Regions from separate parts of the Kitasatospora sp. NPDC004531 genome, predicted to be linked through region 2. Evidence: riboswitches for the same ligand, from Rfam matches in the RefSeq annotation. Region 2 holds a riboswitch; the other holds the start of a gene.
The links. Region 2 has a riboswitch for S-adenosylmethionine ahead of thrC (threonine synthase). Riboswitches for the same ligand answer to the same signal wherever they lie in the genome.

Region 1 (9,759 bases), on a different contig from region 2:
ACGCCCCACGGCCGCTGACCGGGCGTCAGCCGGCTCAGCTGCGCGACAGCCGGTTCAGCAGCAGCACCGAGGCCACCGGGCGGGCGCCGGCCTTGCGCACCCCGTCCGCGACCTCCTTGTCCGCGGAGACCACCACCACCGGCCGGCCCTGCGGCTCGGCCCGCACCAGGCGGCGGATCAGCTCGTCGGCGGTCTCCCCGGTCCGGCTGAACCGGACCCGCACCCCGCGCGGCGGGGCCATGATCACCGGCACGTCCAGGTCCTGGCCGTCGAACACGCAGGTCACCTCGGCCTGGGTCCGCTGGGCCAGCATCGCCAACCCGCCCAGCAGCCTCAACCGCTGCTGCTCCAGCGGCAGTTGCGGGTACCCGGTCTTGGTCACGTTGTAGCCGTCCACCACCAGGTGGACCTGCGGGATGGCCAGCAGCTGGTCCAGCAGCGCCGGGTCGTCCTCGGCCAGTCCGCGCCGGGCCACGGCGTGCGGCGAGGCCGAACCGGGCTCGACGGCCTCCACCAGGTCGGCGGGGCGCAGCGCCGTCACCGGCAGCGCCAGTTCCCGCTGCAGGCCCTGGGCGGACTGCAGCACGGTGTCCAGCAGCAGCCGCAGCCGCATGTCCTCGACGCTGCGGCCCTCGCGGGCGGTGCGCCGACCGGTCTCCACGGCGGTCTCCAGCTCGGCGATCCGGTGCCGCAGCCGGCGGGCCTCGATCTCGGCGGCGCCGCGTTCGGCCGCGGCGGCGGCCCGGGCGGCCTCCAGCTCGGCGGCCAGCCGGCGGCTCTCGGCCTGCGCCCGGCGGGTGTCGGCCTCCAGCGAGCGGACCTTCTTGCGCAGCGAGTCGGCCTCCCGGCGCACCCCTTCGGACTCGGCGCGGTGGCGGTCCAGTTCGGCGCGGGCGGCGGAGCGGGTCTCGGCCAGCTCCGCCTGGAGCTTCTCGGCGAGCCGGGCGGCCTCGGCGGCGGCGCCCTCGGCGTCCACCCGCTCGGCCTGCTCGCCGGCCTCCTCGACCAGTCGCCCCCAGCCGGCCGGGCGCACCAGGTACGCGGCGGCGGCCACGTCCATCGGGTCGGCGGCGGCCGGCACGGTGCCCGCTTCCAGGGCGCGCACCAGGTCGGGCTGGCCGAGCCGGAGCCGCTCGGCTATCCGCACCCGGAACGCCGGGTCGGACTCCAGCGCGGCGGCCAGCGCGGTGGCCGCGTACTTGGCCCGCCGGGCGGGGGTGAACTTGGCGTACGGGCGCAGCGCGGCGGGCAGCTCGCCGGCCGGGATGCCGCCGAGCGCGTCGGAGGCGATGCCGACCACTCGCCGGCGCACGCCCTCGGGCAGCGCCCGGGCGGCCGTGTCGCCGTTGCCGTCCTCGCCGCCGGGAGCGGGCTCCGGGGTCTGCTGGACCGGAGCGGGCGCGGTCCCGTCCGTGCCCGCGGGCGCGTTCGCTGCCTCCGCCACTGTTCTCGGCTCCGATCCTGGTCCGGGCGGGCCCCGGCGGGTGCCGGGGGCGTTGGTGTCCGCCGCTGCTTGCAATTGTCCCGTCTACCGTGCCGCACCGACAGCACCCCGCCGACGAGTCCGCCCCGCGCCCCGGTCCGGGGCGCGGACGGGGACGCGGGGCGGTGGAAGTGCGTCAGCCCTGCGCGGGGCCGCCCTCCGCGGGCTCCTCGGCGCCCGGGCGGGCCACCAGCTCGACCTGGTCGACGGCGTTGCACCAGCGGCAGCGCACCGACTCGATGGTCTCGGCGAGCACCTGGGTCTCCTCGACCTTGGAGTCGCCGGCCAGGTCGAAGTGCAGGAAGTCGATCACCCGGGAGGACCGGGTGACGTCGAAGCGGGTGAGGTTGCCGCACAGGGTGCAGCGCCAGCGGGTCTCGGCGGTCGGCGCGGCGATGGTCATCAGTGGTCCCTCTCGGCTGGTCCCGGTTTCCGGGCCTCCAGCCTATTGCCTGGACGGTGACGCCCGGGTCACCGGTCCAGTGCCCGGACGCTCACCCGTCCGGAGCAGCGCCCGGTGTCGCGGGTGCGCCCCCGAGGAATGCTGACCGGCATGGTGCTTTCCGCCCCCGCCCGGGCCGGTTCGCCGGCGGCCGCGCGGACCGCCCGCACCCCGGTCGTCAGCTACCTGCTGATCGCGCTGTCCGCGCTGGTCCTGCTGGTCGGCCCGGCCGGCCTGAACCCGGGGTACGGCAGCGGCGCCGCCCGGGCCTGCGCCGAGCAGCGCTACGAGCACCGCTGGGGCGCCGTCCCCGCCGAGCTGCTGAGCGGCCGCCCGCTGACGGCCGACCGGCTGGCCTCGCCGACGCCCGGCTGCACGCTCCCGCCGACGCCCTCCAAGATCCCCGAACTCTCCGTCCTCACTTCGCTGTTCGTCCACGCGGGCTGGCTGCACCTGGTCGGCAACCTGCTGTTCCTGTTCGTCTTCGGCCCGGCCGTGGAGAGCCGGCTGGGCCGGATCCGCTTCCTGATCGGCTACCTGGCGATCGGCTACCTGGCCACCTACGGCTACGCGGTGGCCGAGGCGCACAGCGCGGACGGGACGCGCGCCCTGGTCGGCGCGTCCGGCGCGATCGCCGGGGTGCTGGGCGGGTACCTGCGGCTGTGGCCGCGGGCCCGGGTGACGGTGCTGGTGCCGGTGCTGCTGTTCCTGCCGCTGCGGTTCCCGGCCTGGCTGGTGCTCGGCCTGTGGTTCGCGCTCCAGTGGTGGTCCGTCAGTTCGGGCGGCGGCGGGGTGGCCTACCTGGTGCACGTGATCGGCTTCGTGACCGGCTGGCTGTTCGCCTGGGCCGCCCGTCCGGCGGGCGATACCCTGAGCGCACCTTCTCGAACAGGAGTTGCTCAGTGATCACCGCGATCGTCCTCATCAACACCAGCGTCGACCGGATCCCCGAGATCGCCGAGGCGATCGCGGCCATCGAGGGCGTCAGCGAGGTCTACTCCGTGACCGGCACCTACGACCTGGTCGCGATGGTGCGGGTGCGGGGGCACGAGGAGCTGGCCGACGTGATCCCCGGCCGCCTCAACAAGGTCCCGGGCGTCTCCAACACCGAGACCCACATCGCCTTCCGCACCTACTCGCAGCACGACCTGGAGGCCGCGTTCTCGCTCGGCCTGGACGGCTGACTCAGCGCTGCCGAGTGTCGGCGACGCAGCGCCCGCCCTCGTTGCGGTAGCTCCACCGCGCGCCGTCGGTGACGAGGTCCCGCACGGCCCCCAGGAACCGGTCCAGGTGCTCGACGGGGGTGCCGGCGCCGAAGCTGACCCGGATCGCGTTCAGGCTCCGCTCCCCCGGCAGCGAGGGCTCGGGCGCGCCGCACTGGCTCGGCGCGGCGTCCTCGCCGCCGAGCAGGGTCCGCACCAGCGGGTGCGCGCAGAACAGCCCGTCCCGGACGCCGATGCCGTACTCGGCGGACAGCGCGGCCGAGAAGTGCGAGCTGTTCCAGCCGCGCACCACGAACGACACCACGCCGACCCGCTCGGAGTCCTCGCCGAACAGGCTCAGCACCCGCACCTCGGGGATCGCCGCCAGCCCCTCCGTCAGCTTCGCCACCAGCGCCCGTTCCCGGGCCTCCAGCGCGTCGAAGCCCGCCTCGGTGAGCGCCCGGCAGGCCGAGGCGATGGCGTAGGCGCCGATCACGTTCGGCGAACCGGCCTCGTGCCGGGCCGGGCCGGTGTGCCACTCCACCGCCACCGAGCCGTCCAGCTCCCGGGCCACCGTCCGGCTCGCCCCGCCGCCGGCCAGGTACGGCTCCGCCGCGTCCAGCCAGTCCGCCCGGCCCGCCAGCACGCCCGCCCCGAACGGCGCGTACAGCTTGTGGCCGGAGAACGCGATCCAGTCGACGTCCAACTCCCGCACCGACACCCGGTGGTGGGGCGCCAGCTGGGCCGCGTCCAGCACCACCCGCGCGCCGTACCGGTGGGCGACCGCGGTCAGCTCGCGGACCGGCCACAGCTCGCCGGTGACGTTCGACGCCCCGGTCACGCAGAGCAGCTTCGGCCCCTCGGCCGCCGCCAGCAGCGCCTCCTCCAGCGCGGCCACCGCCTCGCCGTGCGAACGCGGCGCGCGCAGGTAGCGGACCGTCAGGCCGTCGCGGCGCCAGGGCAGCAGCGAGGCGTGGTGCTCGGTCTCGAACGCGAACACCTCGGTCCCGGCCGGCACCGCCCCCGCCAGCAGGTTCAGCGAGTCGGTGGTCGCCCGGGTGAACACCACCTGGTCGCCGTCCCGCAGGTCCAGGAACTCCGCGACGGTCCGCCGGCTCTGCTCGAACAGGTCGGTCGACAGCTGCGACAGGTACCCGGCGCCCCGGTGCACCGACCCGTAGTACGGCGCGTACGCCGCGACGTCCTCCCACACCCGGGCCAGCGCCGGCGCACTCGCCGCGTAGTCCAGCGCCGCGTAGCCGACCTTCTCCCCCGACGCCAGCGGAACCTCGACGTCCTGGCCCAGCACGGCCAGCGGCGCACAGATCTCGGCGGTCACAGACATGGATGCACTCCTCCACAGGGTAAGGACCCCGGGTGCATCGACCGGAAGTCCGCGCTTGCCGCGCGGACGGATCGCCACGCAGCCCGGTCCTCACCCAGGGCACCCCGCCACGGACGGAGGGTTGCCGGACAGCAAGCTGGGGCTTGTCGCTGCCACTCATGACCTGCGAAGCACCTTACACGAGCCTGGAGTTGACTCAAGTCCCGGCCACATGCTGAAACACTCCCGCCATCCGCGCCCGCTCCCCGCGAACGGCGACGGTCCGCCCGGCGGGGTCAACTCCCTTCGCCGGACGGACCGTTGGAGCTCACTGCGTGGCGTCGGCCCAGCGCTTCAGCAGCTCCCCGGCCGCCCCCGAGTCGATCGCCGCCGCCGTCCGCACCATCGCCGCGCCCAGCTGCTCGCCCAGGGGCGCGTCCGTCAGCTCCAGCGCCACCAGCGCGGCCGCGCTGTTGAGCAGCACCGCGTCCCGCACCGGCCCGCGCTCCCCGTTCAGCACCCGCCGCGCGACGGCCGCGTTGAACTCCGCGTCGGCGCCCCGCAGCGCCTCGATCCCGACCAGCTCGATCCCGACGTCCCGCGGGTCGAACCGGGTCTCCGTCACCTTGCCGTCGCGGATCACCCAGACGTGCGACGTGGTGGTGATCGTCAGCTCGTCGAGCCCGTCGTCACCCCGGAACACCAGTCCCTGTCCGCCGCGCCGCGCCAGCACCCCGGCGATCAGAGCGGCGAGCCGGGTGTCGAAGCAGCCGACCGCGTGGGCGCCGACCCGGGCCGGGTTGGTGAGCGGGCCGAGGATGTTGAAGACCGTGGGGACGGCGAGCTCGGCACGGGCCTGCGCGGTGTGCCGCATCGAGGGGTGGAACTTGGCGGCGAAGCAGAAGGTCAGCCCGACCTCCTCGGCCACCGCCGCGACCCGCCGGGCGTCCAGGTCCAGGTTGATGCCGAGCCGCCCGAGCACGTCCGAGGAGCCGGACGCCGAGGAGGAGGCGCGGTTGCCGTGCTTGACCACCTTCGCGCCGGCCGCCGCGGCGGCGACCGCCGACATGGTGGAGATGTTGACGGTCTTGGCCCGGTCGCCGCCGGTGCCGACGATGTCCACGGCCGGGCCGGGGATGTCCAGCGGCACCGCGTGCGCGTACATCGCCTCGACCAGGCCGGCGATCTCCTCGACCGTCTCGCCCTTGCCGCGCAGCGCGATCAGGAAGCCGGCCACCTGCACGGGGCTGGCCTCGCCGCTCATGATGCGGTCCATCGCCCAGGCGGTGTCGGCCTGGGCAAGGTCCTCCCCGCGCAGCAGCGCCATCAGGAGGTCGGGCCAGGTGCGGACCACCTGCGCGGGGTCGCTACCGCCGTTCGCAGAGTGCACGTTCACCATGGCCGTCTCCAGCTCTCTTCTTGTCGCAGAGGAATCGGAGTCAGCCTATCGAGCGAGCGGGGACGGCCGCCCTGGGTTGCCGTCCCCTTCTCTCCCCTTGAGACAGCGCCCCGGGACGGCGGCCCGGCCGGGAACGGCTCAGCGCGCGGCCGGCGCCCGCCGGGCCACCCGGGCCCGCAGCAGGGTGCTCGCGGCGTCGGCGAGCGCGACCGGGTCGACGGGGTGCGAGATCGCCGCGTCGGCCCGGCTCCAGGCGGCCAGCCAGGAGTCCTGCGGGCGGCCGATCAGCACCAGCACCGGCGGGCAGCCGTAGATCTCGTCCTTGAGCTGCCTGGTCAGCCCGAGCCCGCCGGCCGGCACCGCCTCGCCGTCCAGCACGCACAGGTCGACGCCGCCCTTCTCCAGCGCGCGGAGCACCGCGGGGGCGGTGGCGCACTCCAGATACTCCAGCGCGGGAAGGTCCCCGGCGGGGCGGCGGCCGAGGGCGAGGGTCACCTGCTCACGGGTGTTGCGGTCGTCGCTGTAGACGAGAACGGTGAGCGTCTCGTCGGATTGCTGCGCCATGTCCCCTGCTTCCTGGTGCTCGTCCTCTTATATGTGTCCGCTGCGTCCACGGTGTCCGCCCCGGGCCGCGATCGCGCGCGGCCCCCGACCGAACGGCCCAGTGTGACCCGGACCACGTCCTGGGACGGATGCTACTCCGGCGGGCCCGTCCTGGAGAGACCCCGACCCGATCTCGCTCAAGCCGCCGCGCCACGAGCTCACCCCGGCGGCCCAGTTCCCTCACCCGGTCCGAACAACCGTCAGAAAACGGACGGGCCGCGAGGCGGGCATACCTCACGCACCGGACACTCCGAGGGAGACCCCCCGGCGTGAAGACGGAATAAGGGACCGACATAATGTCCGTCGTGGCGACAGCAACAGCAACAGAAACCGGACACGCGCACGGAGCGGTCAACAGGCCGAACCTGGTCAGCGTGGGAACCATTGTCTGGCTGAGCTCGGAGCTGATGTTCTTCGCGGCCCTGTTCGCGATGTACTTCACCCTCCGCTCGGTCAAGGGCGCCGAGTTCTGGCACGAGAAGGCCCATGCCCTCAACGTGCCCTTCTCCTCGGTCAACACCACGATCCTGGTGCTCTCCTCACTCACCTGCCAGCTCGGCGTGTTCGCCGCCGAGCGCGGTGACGTGAAGAAGCTGCGCTCCTGGTTCGTGATCACCTTCGTGATGGGCGCCATCTTCATCGGCGGCCAGATCTTCGAGTACACCGAGCTGGTCAAGAAGGACGGCCTGTCGCTGTCCTCCGACCCGTACGGCACGGTGTTCTACCTGACCACCGGCTTCCACGGACTCCACGTGACGGGTGGTCTGATCGCCTTCCTGCTGGTCCTCGGCCGGACCTACGCGGCGCGGCGCTTCACTCACGAGCAGGCCACTGCGGCGATCGTGGTGTCGTACTACTGGCACTTCGTCGACGTTGTGTGGATCGGCCTGTTCGCGACCATCTACCTGATCAAGTAACAGCCGCCCCGCCCCTGACCCGGCGTCGTCACGACGCATGGGAGTCGGGGGCAGGCTGCTGCCGACCAGATCCTGACACCGGGGTTATTCCGTGAAAAAGCTCTCCGCACGACGGCGCCACCCACTGGCGGCGGTCGTCGTTCTACTTCTCGCCCTGGCGGCCACCGGGGGGCTGTACGCCGCTTTCGCGCCCGCCGAGAAGGCGCAGGCCGACAGCTCCTCGCAGTCGCTCGCCATCGACGAGGGCAAGAAGCTCTTCGCCGTCGGCTGCTCCTCCTGCCACGGCCTGAACGGCCAGGGCACTTCTGACGGTCCGTCGCTGGTCGGCGTCGGCTCCGCCGCTGTCGACTTCCAGGTCGCCACCGGCCGCATGCCGGCCCAGCAGCCGGGCGCGCAGGTCCCGCGCAAGAAGACCGTCTACAACCAGTCCGAGATCGACCAGCTGGCCGCCTACGTGGCCTCGCTCGGCCCCGGCCCGGTCACTCCGACCACGGAGCAGTACCAGCCGTCCGAGGACAAGGTCACCAACGCCGAGCAGGTCGCCAAGGGTGGCGAGCTGTTCCGCACCAACTGCGCCCAGTGCCACAACTTCGCCGGCAAGGGCGGCGCGCTGACCAACGGCAAGTTCGCCCCGTCCCTGGAGGGCGTGGACTCCAAGCACATCTACGAGGCCATGCAGACCGGCCCGCAGAACATGCCGTCGTTCCCCGACACCACCATGCCGGAGGAGCAGAAGCGCGAGATCATCGCGTACGTCCAGAACACCAACGAAGCGCCGAACCCCGGTGGTCTCGCCCTGGGCAGCCTCGGCCCGTTCACCGAGGGTCTGTTCAGCTGGATCTTCGGTCTCGGCGCGCTGATCGCGATCGCGATCTGGGTCGCCGCCCACACCACCAAGGCCAAGAAGTCATGAGCCACGACATGTCAGAGAACCTGCCGGAGGCCCACGACGCCTCCCACGGCGCTGAGGTCGTCACCCACGACGACCCGTTCGCCGACCCGGGCCTGCCGGCCCACGAACCGCGTCGGACCGACATCGACGAGCGGGCCGCCAAGCGGGCCGAGCGCCAGGTGTCGCTGATGTTCGTGGTGTCGATGCTGGCGACCGTCGGCTTCATCGCGTCCTACGCCGCGATCGACGCCGACAAGCTGGTCTACATCTTCCCGCTGGGCCACGTCAGCGCCCTCAACTTCGCCCTGGGCATGACCCTCGGCGTGGCGCTGTTCTGCATCGGCGCGGGCGCGGTCCACTGGGCCCGCACCCTGATGTCGGACCACGAGCTGCCGGCCGAGCGTCACCCGATCGAGGCCTCGGACGAGGTCCGCAACGACGTCATCGAGCAGTTCAAGACCGGTGCCGCGGAGTCCGGCTTCGGCCGTCGCAAGATGATCCGCAACACCCTGATCGGTTCGATGGCCCTGGTGCCGCTGTCCGGCGTCGTGCTGCTGCGCGACCTCGGCCCGATGCCCCAGGACAAGCTCATGCACACCGGCTGGGGCGAGGCCAAGCCCTCCGAGCCGATCCGCCTGGTCAACATGAACACCGACCAGCCGATGAAGCCCGAGGACATCATTCAGGGCTCGCTGACCTTCGCCAAGCCGCACGGCCTGGAGGAGGACGACCACGACTTCCAGCAGCAGATCGCCAAGGACGCCCTGATGCTCATCCGGATCGCTCCGGAGGACATCAAGGACGCCAAGTCCCGTGACAAGGGCTTCGAGGGCATCCTCGCCTACTCGAAGATCTGCACCCACGTCGGCTGCCCGATCTCGCTGTACGAGCAGCAGACCCACCACGCGCTCTGCCCCTGCCACCAGTCGACCTTCGACCTGGCGGACGGCGCTCGCGTCATCTTCGGCCCGGCGGGCCACCCGCTGCCCCAGCTGAAGATCACCACCGATGAGCAGGGCTTCCTGGTCGCCACCGGCGACTTCGACGAGCCCGTCGGCCCGAGTTACTGGGAGCGCAAGCGATGAGCACCGCGAGCGGCACCACCGGCGGTGCCTCCAAGCCGGCCAGCACGCGCGCCAAGCCCGCCAACAAGGCCGAGGCAGCTGCGGACTGGGTCGACGGCCGGCTGGGGATCTACTCCCTGGCCAAGGCCAACCTGCGCAAGATCTTCCCGGACCACTGGTCCTTCATGCTCGGTGAGATCTGCCTCTACAGCTTCATCATCATCATCCTCACGGGTGTCTACCTGACGATGTTCTTCAAGCCGAGCATGGCGGAGACCGTTTACCACGGTTCCTACCTGCCGCTGAACGGCATCCGGATGTCGGAGGCGTACGCCTCCACCGTGAACATCAGCTTCGAGATCCGCGGCGGTCTGCTGATCCGCCAGATCCACCACTGGGCCGCCCTGGTCTTCGTGGCGGCGATGTTCGTGCA
Region 2 (9,759 bases):
GGCCGAAGGTGTTGCTCTCCTCGACGGTGATGACGCCTTCCTTGCCGACCTTGTCCATGGCCTCGGCGATGAGCTCGCCGATCTGGGTGTCGGCGGCGGAGATGGAGGCGGTGGAGGCGATCTGCTCCTTGGTCTCCACGTCCTTGGCCTGGGCCAGCAGCTGGTCGGAGACGGCGGCGACGGCCTTCTCGATGCCGCGCTTGAGGGCCATCGGGTTGGCGCCGGCGGCGACGTTGCGCAGACCCTCGCGGACGAGCGCCTGGGCGAGCACGGTGGCGGTGGTGGTGCCGTCACCCGCGACGTCGTCGGTCTTCTTGGCGACCTCCTTGACGAGCTCCGCGCCGATCTTCTCGTACGGGTCCTCGAGCTCGATCTCCTTGGCGATGGAGACACCGTCGTTGGTGATGGTGGGGGCGCCCCACTTCTTCTCCAGGACGACGTTGCGACCCTTGGGGCCGAGCGTGACCTTCACGGCGTCGGCAAGCTGGTTCATGCCACGCTCAAGGCCGCGGCGGGCTTCCTCGTCAAAGGCAATGATCTTGGCCATTAGAAGTGGTCCTCCGGGACACGGTCGACTGCTCGGACCAAGGGGGTGCCCGCGACGGACGGCCCAGGACGCGGGGGTCTCCTCCCCTACCGCTTCCGGGGCCTCACCGGCCCGGTCCGTTGTCACTCTCACGCTGTGAGTGCTAACGCCAATGATTAGCACTCGGGGGTGTCGAGTGCAAGCCCATTCGGCATGCCCGGACAGGCGCCCGGGAAACCCCGCGGGCCGGCTCCGAGCAAACCCGCAGGCCCGGCCCGGAAACGCCGGCAGGCCCGGCCCCGGACGCGCGTCGCGCCGGAGCCGGACCTGCCGGTTGGTACCTGTCGTGCGTGCGGTCCTGCCGGGCTGTCAGGCGCCGGCGGCACGAACCATGTCGGCCTGCGGACCCTTCTGACCCTGCGAGATCTCGAACTCGACCCGCTGGCCCTCTTCCAGGGTGCGGTAGCCGTCCATCTGGATCGCGCTGTAGTGGACGAACACGTCCGCTCCACCGTCGACCGCGATGAAGCCGTAGCCCTTCTCGGCGTTGAACCACTTGACGGTGCCCTGAGCCATTCCGAACTCCCCTTGTGCTGTGCTGGCCCTTCAGAGATCCGCGGGACGCGGACCCGGAGGTCTGGAAGGCCGGCCTGTGGGGACTCCCCCCCGTACGGCGCAGCCTCTGTCGCGGCTGAATGTATCCGGATATGCGCCCTGCGCAACAGGCCCTAATTTCGCGGAAACTCCGTACCCGCCAGGGGATATGACGGGGCGAAAGGTGTGCGGGGCGACAATTGCCACCGGACATAACGGACGCGTCACCGCAAATCGCCGGAAGAATTCTGACGGCGGCCTGACAGGTCGGGCGGTGAACGGTCCGGCGCATGTCTCAGAGCGCGGGACGGGACGGGGACCGGCGCGAGTGCGATTCGGGGAAAAACGAGGATTGGAACGGGCCGTATCGGGGAACGGCGCCACCGGCACTCTACTCCTGTGCGGGCGCCGGAATTCCAGCGCCCCGCCGGGCCGGAAACCCGGCCGCCCGCACCCGGGAAGCGCACCCGGCGCGGATGCGGCAAGCCGCCGCCAGGCGGTTCGGAAATCGAATTCCGAAGGCCTGACGGCGGCTGCCGGGACGGGGCGAATGCGCGGCGTCAGCAGCCGCCGGCCACCGCCGGAATGATCGACACCGAGGCGCCGTCCTTGATCTCGGTCTCCAGGCCGTCCGCGAAGCGCACGTCGTCGTCGTTGACGTACACGTTGACGAAGCGGCGCAGCTTGCCGGTGTCGTCCAGCAGGCGGGCGGCGATGCCGGCGTGGTTGGCCTCCAGGTCCGCGATGACGGCGGCCAGGGTGGCGCCCTCGGCGGTCACCTCGGCGGCGCCGCCGGTGTAGGTGCGGAGGATGGTGGGGATGCGGACGGTGGCGCTCATGGGGGTGCTCCTAGGAAGGCGTGGGGGCGGCGGTTCAGGCGGAGACGAGGCCGGCGGCGCGGAAGGACTCCAGCGTCGGGCGGATCACGGCGGTCATGCCGGAGTCGGCGACCGCGTCGAGGGTCTTCAGGCCGTCGCCGGTGTTGATCGCGACGGTCTCCTTGCTCGGGTCGAGCTGCCCGGTCTCGACCAGCTTCTTGAGCACGCCGACGGTGACGCCGCCGGCCGTCTCGGCGAAGACGCCCTCGGTGCGGGCCAGCAGCTTGATCGCCTCGACCACCTCGGCGTCGGTGACGTCCTCGACGGCCCCGCCGGTGCGGCGGGCGATGTCCAGCACGTACGGGCCGTCGGCCGGGTTGCCGATCGCCAGCGACTTGGCGATGGTGTCCGGCTTGACCGGCTTGATCACGTCGCGGCCGGCCTTGAAGGCGGCGGAGACCGGGGAGCAGCCCTCGGCCTGGGCGCCGAAGATCTTGTACGGGCGGTCCTCGACCAGGCCGAGCTTGATCAGCTCCTGCAGGCCCTTGTCGATCTTGGTGAGCTGGGAGCCGGAGGCGATCGGGATGACGATCTGCTCGGGCAGCCGCCAGCCGAGCTGCTCGCAGATCTCGAACGCCAGGGTCTTGGAGCCCTCGCCGTAGTACGGGCGCAGGTTGACGTTGACGAAGCCCCAGCCCTCGCCGGCCGGGTCGCCGATCAGCTCCGAGCAGAAGCGGTTCACGTCGTCGTAGTTGCCGTCGATGCCGACCAGCTCGCCGCCGTACACCCCGGCCATCACGACCTTGCCCTGCTCCAGGTCGTGCGGGATGAACACGCAGGACTTGAAGCCGGCCCGGGCCGCGGCGGCGCCCACCGCGCCCGCCAGGTTGCCGGTGGAGGAGCAGGACAGCGTGGTGAAGTCGAACGCGCGGGCGGCCTCGATGGCGCAGGCCACCACCCGGTCCTTGAAGGAGTGGGTGGGGTTGCCGGAGTCGTCCTTGATGTGCAGCTGCGCGGTGAAGCCCAGCTCGCGGCCCAGGTTGTCGGCCTTCACCAGCGGGGTCCAGCCCGGGTTCAGGTTCGGCTTGCCGGCGACGTCGGCCGGGACGGGCAGCAGCGGGGCGTAGCGCCAGATCGACGCCGGGCCGGCCTCGATCCGCTTGCGCAGCTCCTCGGCGTCGTAGCCGGCGTAGTCGTAGGCGATCTCCAGCGGGCCGAAGCACTCCAGGCAGGCGAAGCTCGGGCCGAGCGGGAAGCGGGTGCCGCACTCGCGACAGGACAGCGCGGTGGCCGGACCGAGGTCGACGGCGGCGGGTGCGGGGGTGTCAACAGCCATGGTGGCGAGGCCCTTTCTCCTCATCTTCCCCGGGTCGCGGTCGCGCCCGGGACGGAATTGGCACCTGTCCCGCCGGGCCTGCGCGGCCGCACGGGAGGGTTGCCGGGACTTCAACGGGCCGTTCCCTCAGTCCCTCTGGATGAGCTCTGTGAAGTTGTGGTCGTACGCTGCGAAAGACCCCGACGTGCGAAGGTCCGAACGCAGTACGAAGACTGTAACGGAAGGCCGGTGCAGTCGAACCCCACCGTCCGACACCCGAGACGGTCCGAGACAGGGAGCGAGATCTTGGCCGAGCAGCCCGAGCCCGGGATACTGCCGGAGGTGGCCGACTGGCTGCGCCGCCGATCCTGGACGGCCGCCGACCGGCCGCTCGACCGGCTGCTCGCCGCCAAGCGCGCCGCCGGCCCGGCCGGCACCGTCAGCGTGGTGCTGCCCGCCCTGGACGAGGAGCCCACCGTCGGCGAGATCGTCACCGCGATCCGCACCGAGCTGATGGAGCGCGTCCCCCTGGTGGACGAGCTGCTGGTGGTCGACTCCGGCTCGGTGGACGGCACCGCCGCCGCCGCGGCCGCCGCCGGCGCCCGGGTGGTGCACCGCGACGCCATCCTGCCCCGGCTGCCCGCCGCCCCCGGCAAGGGCGAGGTGCTGTGGCGCTCGCTGCTCGCCAGCAGCGGCGCGATCGTCTGCTACATCGACGCCGACCTGCGCGAATTCGACCCGGCGTTCGTCTCCGGCATCGTCGGCCCGCTGCTCACCGACCCTGCGCTGCACCTGGTCAAGGCGATGTACGACCGGCCGTTCGAGGCGGCCGGCGCGGTCGTCCCGGCCGGCGGCGGCCGGGTCACCGAACTGGTCGCCCGCCCGCTGCTCAACCTGCACTGGCCGCAGCTGGCCGGCTTCGTCCAGCCGCTCGGCGGCGAGTACGCGGCCCGCCGCAGCCTGCTGGAGCGACTGCCCTTCCCGACCGGCTACGGCGTCGAACTCGGCCTGCTGGTGGACGCGTTGGAGCTGGTCGGACTCGACGCACTGGCCCAGGTCGACGTCGGCGTCCGGCACCACCGCCACCAGGACGGCCAGGCCCTCGGGCGGATGGCCGCCACCATCTACCGCACCGCGCTGGAACGCCTCGACCGCAGCCACCGGCTCAAGGCCGACGAGGACCTGGTCCGCCCGCTGCTCACCCAGTACACCCGCACCCCCGACGGCTTCACCCCCCGCACCCACCCCGTCCCCGCCACCGAGCGTCCCCCGATGGTCACCGTGCCCGAGTACCGCGACCGCTGACCGGCCCGGCCGACCCCGACTGTTCACCGGGTGCGGACCGCGCCGGGTGGTTTGGTCCGCTGATCACACGGCAAGGTTGGCTGTATGGCCGATCACGCGTCCGAACGCCCCACGCAGTCCGGAGCCGCCCCGATCCTGGTGGCCTCCAACCGCGGCCCGGTGTCCTTCCGCACGGAGGACGACGGCACGCTGAGCCTCCGCAGAGGCGGCGGCGGCCTGGTCTCCGGGCTCTCCGCGATCGACGACCCGAACGCCGTCTGGGTCTGCGCCGCCCTCTCCGACGCCGACCGCACCGCCGCCCGGCAGGCCCCCGACGGCCGCCTCGACCGGGCCGGCCACGACGTCGGCGGACAGGCCGTCCGCATGCTGGACATCGATCCGGAGACCTTCGCCCGCGCCTACAACGGCGTCGCCAACTCCACCCTGTGGTTCGTCCACCACCTGCTGTACGACATCCCCACCGAGCCCGCCTTCGACGCCGGCTTCCGCACGGAATGGGCCGCCTACCGGGCCTACAACGCCGCCTTCGCCGACGCCCTCGCCGCCGAGGCCGCCCCCGGCGCCGCCGTCCTGATCCAGGACTACCACCTCTCGCTGGCCCCCGCGCTGCTCCGCGAACTCCGCCCCGACCTGCGCATCGGCCACTTCTCGCACACCCCCTGGGCGCCGCCCGAGTACTACCGGCTGCTGCCCGACGACATCGCCGCCGAGGTCCTCCGCGGCATCCTCGGCGCCGACCGCGCCGCCTTCCTCACCCGCCGCTGGGCCCTCGCCTTCGCCGACTGCTGCGAGGCCGTCCTCGGCGCGAGCGTCGACCGCGACGCCCTCACCGTCACGCTGGCCGGACGCACCACCCGGCTCGGCGTCCACGGCCTCGGCGCCGACGGCGAGTTCCTGCGCGAACGCGCCCACCGGCCCGACGTGGACGAACGCCTCGCCGCCCTCCGTGAGACGGTCGGCGACCGGCGCACCATCGTCCGGGTCGACCGCACCGAACTCAGCAAGAACATCGTCCGCGGCCTGCTCGCCTACCGGCACCTGCTCCGCACCCGCCCCGAATGGCACGACCGGGTGGTCCACATCGCCTTCGCCTACCCCTCGCGCACCGACCTCGTCGAGTACCGCGACTACACGGCGGCGGTGCGGCGGATCGCCGAGGAGATCAACGCCGAATTCGCCACCCCCGACTGGCAGCCGCTCGTCCTGCACGTCGACGACGACTTCCCGCGCTCCCTCGCCGCGTACCGGCTCGCCGACGTCGCCCTGGTCAACCCCGTCCGCGACGGCATGAACCTGGTCGCCAAGGAAGTCCCCGTCGTCTCCGACCACGGCTGCGCCCTGGTCCTCTCCCGCGAGGCCGGCGCCCACGAGGAACTCGCCGAGGACGCGATCACCGTCAACCCGTTCGACGTCGTCGCCACCGCCGAAGCGCTGGCGCTGGCCCTCGCCATGCCCCAAGCCGACCGCGCCGACCGCACCAAACGCCTCGCCGCCGCAGCAACGGCGCTGCCGCCCCAACAGTGGTTCCTCGACCAACTGCGGGCCCTCTGAGCGCGGGGAGGAAGCGCACAACCAGGGGCGCGGGGAACTGCGCGAAGCGGAAGGCATCCCACCGCAAGATCGCGACGCGGGACAATCACTTGCACTTGATCGCGACCTTGCGGACGTGACTTGCGCTTGTCGCGCAGTTCCCCGCGCCCCTGGTGGTGCGCTCCCTGGCCCTCGCGCCCGCCCCCGCCCTCACTTCAAAAGTCGCGCGAGCTCAGTCAGCAGGTCCACCACCCCCGCCGGCCCCGCCACCACCAGGTCCGCGCGGTCCGCGAGCTCGCGGACCGGCCGCTCGCCGGTGACGGGCCCGCTGCAGACCAGCAGCCCGGGGTGGCCGGCCTTGCGGCGGGCGGCGATCTCCTCGTACGCGGCGATGTCCCCGAGGTCGTCGCCGGCGAACAGCACCGCCCCGGCGTCCCGTTCCGCCAGGAACTTCCGGAGCGCGACGCCCTTGTCGACGCCGGGCGGCCGCAGTTCGAGGACCATCCGCCCGGGTTCGACCACCAGCCCGTGCCGCCGGGCCAGTTCACCCAGCGGTGCCCGCAGCCGCGCCAACTCCCCGTCCGGGTCCGCGGCCCGCCGGGTGTGCACCGCCAGCGCCCGCTCCTTGTCCTCCACGAACACCCCCTCCCCCGCCTTCAACTCCTCAAGGATCAAAGGGAGTTCGCCCCGCACCGCAGCCACCCCGGGCGCCACCGGCGCGGCCGTGACGCCGTCCGTCGAGGTCCAGCGTTCGGCCCCGTAGTGCCCGAGGACGGTGAGGTGCTCCAGCCCGGGGGTGGCGGCGAAGCCGCCGTAGGCGGCGGCGGTGGCGGCGGGCCGCCCCGTCACGATGACGACCGCGCCGACCAGCGGCGCGAGCGCGGTGAGGGCGGGGACCACGCCGGGGTGGGCGCGGGCCTGTTCGGGGTCGGCGACGATCGGGGCGAGCGTGCCGTCGAAGTCGAGTCCCACGACCGCGGAGCGCGGGTCGGCGAGCAGGCCCGCCAGTCCGGTCCGCCCTGCCTGGGACGTGATCTGCTCAGCAATTCCCATGGCCCCGACGCTACCTGGCGCACGCCGCCGGCGGGCGGGTCTCACTGCCGGGCGTCGCGCCGGTTCTGCCGGACCCGCCGCAGCCGGTTGACCAGGACGGGGGCGTGGGCGAGCGCCTCCGGCCGGTCGAGGAGGGCGTTGAGCAGCTGGTAGTAGCGGGTGGCGGAGATGCCGAGTTCCTGCCGGATCGCCTGTTCCTTGGCGCCGGCGGTCCGCCACCCGCGTGCTTCCAGTTCGAGTACCGCCCGGTCGCGGTCGGTCAGTTCAGCCATGCGTCCAGGCTAAGCACCCCGGCTGTCAGGACGGGGTCACCCCTTGCGGGCCCGCGAGGCCTCCGCCGCCGCGGCGGTCTGGAGGTCGCCGAGCACCCCGTCCGCGCCGGGCTTCACGGCTTCGCCGATGCGCTGCTTGAGCATGCTGGAGACCTTGTCCCAGGAGGGGTCGCCGAGCGGGTAGAAGTTGGCGCTCGGCAGCGCGTTGAGGAACTCGGTGAGGTCCTTGTGCGCGGGGTTGGCGGACATCTCCTCAAGGGTGTCCTGGGTGACGGGCAGCATGTTGTACTGCTCGTCGAACTTGAGGGTGTTCTCCTTCGTGTAGACGAAGTTGAGGAACTTCTTGATCTCGGCCTTGTGCCCGTTCGCCTTGAACGCCATCACCCAGTCGGCGACGCCGAGGGTGGAGGGCTTGACGCCGGTGTCCTTGCGCGGGATCACGGCGGTGCCGTACCGGATCTTGCCGGCGACGGCCTTGCTGACCAGTCCGGGGTGGCCGTTGAGCATGGCGGTCTTGCCGGCGGCGAAGTCGTTGAACGCGGTCTTGCGGTCGACCTTGGACGGGTCGTCGTAGGTGAGGCGCTTGTCGACCAGGTTGGTGCGCAGCCAGCTGAAGGTGGCCCGGTTCGGCGTGCTGTCGATGGTGTAGTTGCCGGCGTTGTCGGAGAGTCCGCCGCCGCCGCTCATGGTCCAGATCATCGCCTCGCCCTGGGCCTCCTCGGGGCCGAGCGGCAGCGCGTACGGGATGACGCCGGGCACCTTGGACTTGATCGATTCGGCGGCCCGGCGCAGCTCGTCCCACGTGGTGGGAGGGTTCGCGATGCCGGCCTTGTCGAAGATGTCCTTGTTGTAGAAGAAGACCCGGCTGGAGGAGATGAACGGGATGCCGTACTGGCTGCCGAGCACCTGGCCGGCCTTGGCGAAGGAGTCGAGCAGGTTGACCTGGGTGCTGTTGGAGAGCACGTCGCCGGCGGGGTAGAGCCGGTCGGCGGCGACCTGGTCGGCGTAGCCGCCGGTCTGCGCGATGTCGGGGGTCTTGCCCTTGGCGATCAGGTCGGCAAGGTGCTTGTCGATGTCGTTCCAGCTGACCACGTCGACGTTGATCTTGATGTCGGGGTTGGCGGCCTCGAAGCGGCGGGCCAGGTCGTTCCAGTAGATCGAGCTGGAGTTGGTCTCGTTGTCGCCGTAGTCGGCTGCGACCAGGTTGAGCGTGACACCTCCCGACATGTCGAGGACCCCGCAGCCGGTGAGCAGCAAGGATCCGACGATGGGCAGGGGGAGCAGCGCTGATCGCTTCACGAATGGACCGCCTTCATAAGGGTGACAGCGTGACCCTGGCAGGTGTCCCGTGATGTGGTCCAGGCCTGTCCTGGCGGAGTTATCGAAGTGTCAGATCTTGTTGCGCTCAGAGTGACGACCCGTCAGCAAGCGTCCGTTAATAGGACGTTCAGGCCTTCAGAACGGTGACTCCCGCCTCGCCGAAGGCGGCCGCCAGCCGGTCGTCGACCTGGCTGTCGGTGACCAGGGTGTCGACCCGGTCGAGGCCGCAGATCCGGGCGAAGGCGCGGTGGCCGAGCTTGGAGGAGTCGGCGGCGACCACGACCCGGCGGGCCCGTTCGGCGAGCAGCCGGTTGACAGCGGCCTCGCCCTCGTGGTGCGCGGTGGCGCCGTGTTCGGCGTCGATCGCGTCCACGCCCAGCACGGTGGTGTCGAGGGTGAGTTCGCCGAGCACCTGGGCGGCCAGCGGGCCGATCAGCTCGTAGGACTGCGGGCGGGCGACGCCGCCGGTGACGACGATCTTCACCTGGGGGCGGACGGTCAGCTCGTTGGCGATGTTGAGCGCGTTGGTGACCACGGTGAGGCTCTGGCCGTGCTCGGGGTGCTCGGCCAGGTCGGGGCGGACCGCGAGGGCCCGGGCCACCTCGGTGGTGGTGGTGCCGCCGTTCAGGCCGACCACCTGGCCGGGGGCGATCAGGCCGGCCACCAGGGCACCGATCCGCTGCTTGGCGTCGGCGTTGCGGGCGGTCTTGTAGCGCAGCGGCAGGTCGTAGGAGACGCTGTGCGCCACCGCGCCGCCCCGGGTGCGGGTGACCATCTGCTGGCGGGCCAGCTGGTCGAGGTCGCGGCGGATGGTCGCGGCCGAGACGTCCAGCGCGCCGGCCGCCTCCTCGACGTCCAACTTGCCGTGTTCGGCCAGCAGTTCCAGCAGCGCGTTCCACCGTTCGTACCTGGACACCGTTCCGCTCCTTCCGCGCTCGCCGGCGCGCGCCCCGCGGCTCGGCCGGGACAGCTTCGCACACCCCGGTCGCCGCCGATGCATTGCGCAATGCTGCGCGAAACGGCTAT

Region 1: it holds a riboswitch for S-adenosylmethionine, as region 2 does, so the genes downstream of both, ACWEMJ_RS13425 (aminotransferase class V-fold PLP-dependent enzyme) here and thrC (threonine synthase) in region 2, are expected to answer to the same signal.

Annotation. Positions count from the first base shown of each region.
Region 1 covers NZ_JBSGDD010000025.1:19,425-29,183, reverse strand. The annotation lists gene ACWEMJ_RS13445 (NYN domain-containing protein) at 35-1,444, opposite strand; gene ACWEMJ_RS13440 (hypothetical protein) at 1,620-1,886, opposite strand; gene ACWEMJ_RS13435 (rhomboid family intramembrane serine protease) at 2,037-2,831, shown strand; gene ACWEMJ_RS13430 (Lrp/AsnC ligand binding domain-containing protein) at 2,828-3,109, shown strand; gene ACWEMJ_RS13425 (aminotransferase class V-fold PLP-dependent enzyme) at 3,111-4,472, opposite strand; SAM riboswitch class IV at 4,519-4,636, opposite strand; gene trpD (anthranilate phosphoribosyltransferase) at 4,780-5,850, opposite strand; gene ACWEMJ_RS13415 (hypothetical protein) at 5,989-6,414, opposite strand; gene ctaE (aa3-type cytochrome oxidase subunit III) at 6,750-7,370, shown strand; gene qcrC (cytochrome bc1 complex diheme cytochrome c subunit) at 7,462-8,283, shown strand; gene qcrA (cytochrome bc1 complex Rieske iron-sulfur subunit) at 8,292-9,347, shown strand; gene qcrB (cytochrome bc1 complex cytochrome b subunit) at 9,344-9,759, shown strand, end outside.
Region 2 covers NZ_JBSGDD010000014.1:83,538-93,296, forward strand. The annotation lists gene groL (chaperonin GroEL) at 1-547, opposite strand, end outside; gene ACWEMJ_RS09315 (cold-shock protein) at 896-1,102, opposite strand; gene ACWEMJ_RS09320 (MoaD/ThiS family protein) at 1,681-1,959, opposite strand; gene thrC (threonine synthase) at 1,994-3,274, opposite strand; SAM riboswitch class I at 3,292-3,420, opposite strand; gene ACWEMJ_RS09330 (glucosyl-3-phosphoglycerate synthase) at 3,584-4,558, shown strand; gene ACWEMJ_RS09335 (alpha,alpha-trehalose-phosphate synthase (UDP-forming)) at 4,643-6,109, shown strand; gene otsB (trehalose-phosphatase) at 6,299-7,141, opposite strand; gene ACWEMJ_RS09345 (DUF3263 domain-containing protein) at 7,183-7,413, opposite strand; gene ACWEMJ_RS09350 (extracellular solute-binding protein) at 7,450-8,670, opposite strand; gene ACWEMJ_RS09355 (DeoR/GlpR family DNA-binding transcription regulator) at 8,861-9,649, opposite strand.